2 regions of the Peribacillus sp. FSL K6-5616 genome follow, and region 2 is predicted to be linked to the other one. Evidence: riboswitches for the same ligand, from Rfam matches in the RefSeq annotation. Region 2 holds a riboswitch; the other holds the start of a gene.
What was found. Region 2 has a riboswitch for cyclic di-GMP ahead of sinI (DNA-binding anti-repressor SinI). Riboswitches for the same ligand answer to the same signal wherever they lie in the genome.
Positions count from the first base shown of each region.

Region 1 (3,427 bases), 1.5 Mb from region 2:
TACTGTAACAATGGTTTCAAATTCCTCTGGTCGATTTTTTAATTCGAGAACTAAAGGAGCCATTTTAATGGCTTCAGGCCGAGTTCCGAAAATCGTCATTACTTTAATAGGTCTATCCATTTCTATCACCCTTCTATAAATATACTTCTAAATATCTTTCGATAAATAGTCTCTAACCAATATCCTAGTTTCTAATATCTGAAAATGGGAAACTCCGTTTAATCCACCAGTTTTCAAAAGTAAACATGCAAATATGAATTATACAGAATAACTATAAACCTTACCACACACAAAAAAAGAAGGGTTAATTCAACTAGTCTAGACTTTTGATTGCCCATGGCATACAAAAGTTAGACCATTGTACCCCTTCTTTAATAAAAAATTAGGAACCAAAGCTCTATGTAATTTATATAAGTATAATAAGATGTTGAAAAATATAGCTTTATATCCGCCTAACATTTTGCTGAAAAGAGTAATAAATCTACCTTTTTATTTTATTATTATACACCAAAAAGCATAGTATATCTTACAATTTACTAACATTACATTATTACCCTTATATAACATAAATGAGTATATCATACCATATTAATACTGACCACAGGAATTTATGGTTTAACATTTACTATAAATACATTTCTAGAATTTTTTTCTACAACAAAATTAACTGTTAAAATAAATGTTTAGTTCCATAACAAAAAAACTGTATTAATCGTCTTCGTTTTTTCGATAAGCGTATTACAAAAAAAGATAGGTATTGTATTATGTAAGATTCCTCCTTAATTCCTACCATTAACATTAAAGTTTGCTATCCACTAATGAAGATATTATCACAAAAATGGTCATCTGACCTTCGTAATAGGTCGCTGGTATCGTTAAATAACTTATAATAGAAGAAACTCGTCAAAAATGGTTTTTTTACTTAAATGTAGTGATGTTGCTGAGAATTTTATAAATAGACAATAATGAGTTTAGAAAACAAATTTAATTGCGTCAGGGAGTGGATTACAGACAAAAAAAGCAACAATATGGGGTTAATATAGTTTGGGAAAATTTTAGTTACGTCCGAAAGACGTTTTGTGAGAGGATGTATCCGTCTTGGAACGTAAGAATACAGGGAAGAAATAATAATGAATTCCAGAAGGGTAATTGATGGAATTTCGCGGCGAATACGGAGTATCAGAAGTTAACATTATAAAAGGGGTAAGAGACTTTACTTCTAAGGGGAAGAGTCCAATGACTACGAAGGAATTAGCCGCCATACAGAAGAGGTTAAAACATCTTTTTATTCGAGTCTTTAATTTCTTATCTTATAAAATTCATTATAATTTTGATCCAACCGAAAAATGCCAACCATAACGGTACACTGAATAAAGTTCCCCACATTAATCCCTTCAAAAGGGCAATAGATACATCCATAATAAAAATCCCCCTCAATAAGGTTGCATTTTTTATTATTATCGCCATGTTCTTTATTCTGGATACCTTTTACGTTAATGAAAACAAAAAAAGAAGACTGTATAACAGCCTCCAACATAATTTTTATCCCTTTCCATTTCATTTTCCTTTTATAAACTCTCGCACATCTTCAATAGATAATCCTAGATTTTTAGCCTCTAAAATTAGATAAACCCATTCTTCCCGTTCATTGTTAGCTTCCATGATAAACCCCACCCAACTTGTGGTAATACAGCCGTCTTAGCATTAAGCCTTAGACCTGTAATTTTGCGTCCCTACTTTTCAATAGGTTTGCCTTTCTCAAGAATTGCCATTATTATTAACCAAGATTAATAAATCTCTTGGTACTAAATAAACCAGCTTGCCCTAAAACATTTCCCCTTAATTAAAACTATATTAATGTTAATTATACTTTAAAACGTAATAATAGTACTTAATACTATTCGTTTTTTTATGTCATTTTTCAACATCTTTCATCAAAAAGCGACACTTCAATGTAAAAACACTGGTATAATGCGCTTTCTTTACAACTCTTTTATTAATAATAGATTTATAATAGCATAAACAAGCTCGAATTTATTATTCTATAAAAATATTCTTCGGAATTAGCGGGCTAAGTGATTCTGTATTAATTTTTTCCCTAAGAAAAAAGCCAGCATTACAAACCATAATTGGCAGTAACCTGACTTTAACTCTAGTAAAAATATTTACACACTTGATTCCATTTGGATACCTAATAAATTGCTAAACATCCCTCTTTTTTCATTGGCTAACTGGTTATATTCACCGACCTGAATGATTTCTCCCTGATCCATAACCAGCACTTGATCGGCATTGCGAATCGTCGATAATCGGTGAGCTATGACGATAATGGTCATTTTTCCTTTTAATCTTTCAATAGCGAATTGAATCTTCGCTTCGTTCTCTGTATCCAATGCACTTGTCGCTTCATCCAATACCAGGATGGAAGGTTTGCGTAAGATCGCTCTGGCTAGTACTAGACGCTGCCTTTCTCCTCCCGATAGTCGGACAACTCTATCACCGATTAGTGTATCAAGACCCTGTATAAATAATGAGATCATGGAAGGAATCTTATACATTTTGCAATTAAAGTGCAAACACTCATTTTACTCCCTTATTTTTTTCTTAATGAGTTATTAGATCCGCATGTGTAAGCATGTAAATTCAAGAACAATAGAAGGCCATTAAAAACGCCACGTTTGCACGCAATTATTCTATTAATAGTACAAATCCAAATAAGGGAGCCTAAATCTAATAAAAGATTAAGGCTCCCTTTGTTCAACACTCCGTTACTTTTTACTTAACACGATAGGCAATTAAGTTGGATTTAACAAAAGTTACGGAATTAAGGGATAATCCATTTGCACTAAGTGCTTCATTAATTCGTCCCTTAGTGGTAGACAAGGAATCACTAGCCAATGCCTGTTCCAGCTTCGTCTTGGCAATGACGTTTTGCTCTTCTGCAGTCTTAACATAGTTTCGGATTACTTGTAACTGGCTTGAAGGAATTTTCGTACCATTATACGCAGACAATTGATCTTTTAAGCGAGTTATTTTCACTATTGCTTCATTGTTAGTGGTAACCGCTTTATTTACATCCTCTTGTATGCCTTTCGTTTTGTCCGATGCATCCTTTATGCCCGTTTGAGTAGAATTGCTCTTATTAATTGCAGCAGTCGCTGCATCCACTAACTCTGCACCAGCACGATAGGCAACTAGATTGGATTTAACAAATGTGACGGAATTAAGCGATAACCCATTTGCTCTTAGTGCATCATCGATACGGGCCTTAGCTGTCGCCAATGAATCCGTTGCCAATGCCTGCTCCAATTTTGTCTTGGCTATGGCATTTTGTTCTTCTGCAGTCTTAACATAGTTACGAATCACCTGTAATTGGCTAGAAGGTATATTCGTTCCATTATAAGCTGCCAGAAGTTCTTTTAATGAT
Region 1 covers NZ_JBBOYT010000001.1:3,216,862-3,220,288, forward strand. The annotation lists gene wecB (non-hydrolyzing UDP-N-acetylglucosamine 2-epimerase) at 1-120, opposite strand, end outside; gene MHB45_RS15440 (anti-repressor SinI family protein) at 1,558-1,662, opposite strand; cyclic di-GMP riboswitch class I at 1,681-1,764, opposite strand; partial or broken gene MHB45_RS15445 (ATP-binding cassette domain-containing protein) at 2,166-2,522, opposite strand; gene MHB45_RS15450 (hypothetical protein) at 2,776-3,427, opposite strand, start outside.
Region 1: another riboswitch for cyclic di-GMP. It lies ahead of MHB45_RS15440 (anti-repressor SinI family protein); the one in region 2 lies ahead of sinI (DNA-binding anti-repressor SinI).

Region 2 (3,427 bases):
TATGAAAGTCTATCAGTGGATGGCGTGTTCTATGATAAAAGAAATTGATTTCCTTACCTTTTGGAGTCCAAACGGTTTTTATGTTAAATATTTTTAAATTTTCTGTAAATAAAATAGGCTTAATTTTTTCTTTCTAGCATAGCATTTGATATAATGAAGCTAGGGCAGACATCAACCCTTTTCAAACCTTCCGACAATTGTTTCATTATTTCGACATATTTCATGATGTGTTTCTAAAAGGAACCGGAGGGGTATTGTAGAATCTAACTGTATAGTCTTAATTTAAGGAGGACTCACTTTATGAATTACAACGTACGCGGTGAAAACATTGAGGTAACTCCAGCAATTCGAGAATACGTCGAAAAGAAAATTGGCAAGTTAGAACGATATTTTAACAATACACCAGATGCAAATGTGTTAGTCAATTTAAAAGTGAACAATAATACATCAAAGGTCGAAGTGACGATTCCCATGCAGAATTTGGTTCTTCGCGCTGAAGAGGAAAATGCGGATATGTATGCTGCCATTGACTTGATCAATGATAAGCTTGAACGCCAAATTCGTAAACATAAAACGAAGGTCAATCGGAAGTTCCGAAACAATCTATCGACTACACCCGATGCATTCGCCTTCAATACGGAAGCTGACGAAGTGGTGGATGAATTCGAAGACGATAATGATATTGAAGTGGTCCGCAATAAACGCTTTGATTTAAAGCCAATGGACAGTGAAGAAGCGATTTTACAAATGAATATGCTTGGTCACAGTTTCTTCGTTTACACGAATGCGGATACTAATACAACAAACGTAGTGTACCGCCGAAAAGATGGACGCTATGGATTGATTGAACCTAGTTAATTATAATTCTAAGATTAAAAGCACAGCCCAGCCTCTGGGTTGTGCTTTTTTGCATGTTGATAGAATCCGTTTGAAACGTAAAAAATGATTGCTTCTTTTGTTCTCTAAAACACACGAAAGTTCACTTAAGAGAGCACTATTTGTTCTTCATTAAGATAAATAGTTAATTTTACCTATCCAAATACCCCTATCTTTTGCACTACACTATACTCGAATTGTTAGTTCTTTAAAAAGAACAACCAGTGTAGAAAACAATTTGATCAAGTTGCAGAGGGGGTTGGATTATTTGTATCGAAAGAATTGCCATACATGCCATAGGGCTTCTTTTAGCAGTGCGGAATATGGAAAGTGGCTTTGCCCGACCTGCGGTGAGGATTTAACTGCGCAAAAAGCCCACGATGCACATACAATCGAGAGAATCAATACACCCCAACGAAATTTTAAGCAGAGTAATATTTACTATTATACAAGAAAACGAAATTGAATTAGTCTATGAAAAATCACCTGAACTTAAAATTTTCTTAATATTGTAATATTTTGTCGGATGAAAGTTTTTGCATTTATGTGGATTACCGACATAAAATAGCAATATATGGAGTACGTATCCGTTATAATATGATTATAGGTAATGTATTTGGTAATAAATACCACGACAAAGGCAAACTCCTTGAAAAATGAGGGCGCAAAGGCACAGGTCTAAGGTCCTTGTGACTATGATGGCTGGTCTGCCTGAAATACAAGAGTATTTTAGGAGGTAGAAGAGGTGGCTAATGTGGAAATGGATCAAGAGTGGGTGAAATTGATTTCTGAAGCAAGAAGCTTGGGTTTCAAAAAAGAGGAAATCATTGCTTTTTTAAAACGGGAAAGTCTTGAGGCAACATTTGAGGAGAACGATGGAAAATAGGTTCCGAACAAATTCAAGAACATCCCTATAAACAGTGGTTCGATTCATTAACTGTTTATAGGGTTTATTCTTCCTTGGGATTCTTGAGAGTTTAGCTTATTCAAACTGTATTCTTCAGGCTTATGTAGGTAAACTAGTGCACTACCACTCTACTCTTCTTTATCTTTTCTCCATTTATTAAACTCGATGAATTCCCTGAATTGTTGTTTTGAGACACCCGAATTCATGGCTTCCTCAACGATTTTCATCCAGTCATTGTCCAAGGTTTCCTTATTTGGTGCATCGTAAAGCAGGGCATCAACAGGGATGTTAAGTACGGAGGAGATTTTTTCAAGAAATTGAATAGAAGGATTCGTTTGTAAGTTCCGCTCGAGCGAACTTAAATAAGACTTTGCAACACCTGCTTTATCGGCAAGTTCAGTCATCGACATTTTCTTTTCTTCTCGCAGTTTTTTTACACGTTCACCAATCATCAATACCACCTCGAAACATGTTCTATTTATCTTCCGCTAATAAGTTTCGGCAGCCCACCTTATCATTCAAAACATGACGCCTGTAAGGTTGGATTACCTTGACATGCTATCTCTAGAGAGGACACAGCATCTAGTGATGGAAGGTTGTGGATAATTCACATTTGCATATGGAATAGTGGGGAGTTTGCAACATATTTTTTATACTTCCTTCTATTTTAACAGTTTTACTCCTCATTTATCCATTGTTTTTCGCAAGAATTGCATTCAGGTCTATACCAGGGAAGTGACATGAAGTTGTACCTCTATGACAGAAGTGGTAAAATTAAGCGTGCATTAGTAATAATAGAAGGTGTGTTTCTTCTTACTTATATGAATTTTGTCATTGAACGATCATTACCATAATAGAGGAGCGTTATTGAATGCTTAATATATTAAATAAAGTTTTTGATCCGAATAAGCGAGAAATCAAACGTTTAGAAAAAATCGCCGATCAGGTCGAAGCGCTGGCTGATGAGACTGCTGCGCTATCGGATGAACAGTTGCGTTCCAAAACGGATGAGTTTAAAGAGCGTTATCAAAATGGGGAAACCGTTGATGATTTGCTTGTAGAGGCTTTTGCGGTTGCGCGTGAAGGGGCAAAGCGTGCTCTGGGCTTATATCCTTACCGTGTTCAGATCATGGGTGGGGCATCCCTTCATGATGGAAATATCTCCGAGATGAAAACAGGGGAAGGTAAAACCTTAACATCCACGATGCCGGTTTATTTAAACGCGCTTACCGGTAAAGGTGTACATGTCGTTACTGTCAATGAATACTTGGCACACCGTGATGCCACCGAAATGGGTGTATTGTATGATTTCCTCGGTTTGACCGTCGGGTTGAATTTGAACAGTCATTCTAAAGAAGAAAAGCAGGCAGCGTATAATGCCGACATTACGTACAGTACGAATAATGAGTTAGGTTTTGATTATCTTCGTGACAATATGGTGTTATATAAAGAACAAATGGTACAGCGTCCGCTGCACTTCGCTGTCATCGATGAGGTCGATTCGATTTTGATTGATGAGGCGAGAACGCCATTGATCATTTCCGGTTCGGCACAGAAATCGGCTCAGCTTTATATCCAGGCCAATGCGTTTGTTAGAACCTTAAAGAAAGATACGGACTACACATATGATGAGAAGACAAAAGG
Region 2 covers NZ_JBBOYT010000001.1:4,754,088-4,757,514, reverse strand. The annotation lists gene MHB45_RS23135 (hypothetical protein) at 1-48, shown strand, start outside; gene hpf (ribosome hibernation-promoting factor, HPF/YfiA family) at 301-858, shown strand; cyclic di-GMP riboswitch class I at 1,506-1,591, shown strand; gene sinI (DNA-binding anti-repressor SinI) at 1,622-1,762, shown strand; gene MHB45_RS23120 (helix-turn-helix domain-containing protein) at 1,912-2,235, opposite strand; gene secA (preprotein translocase subunit SecA) at 2,655-3,427, shown strand, end outside.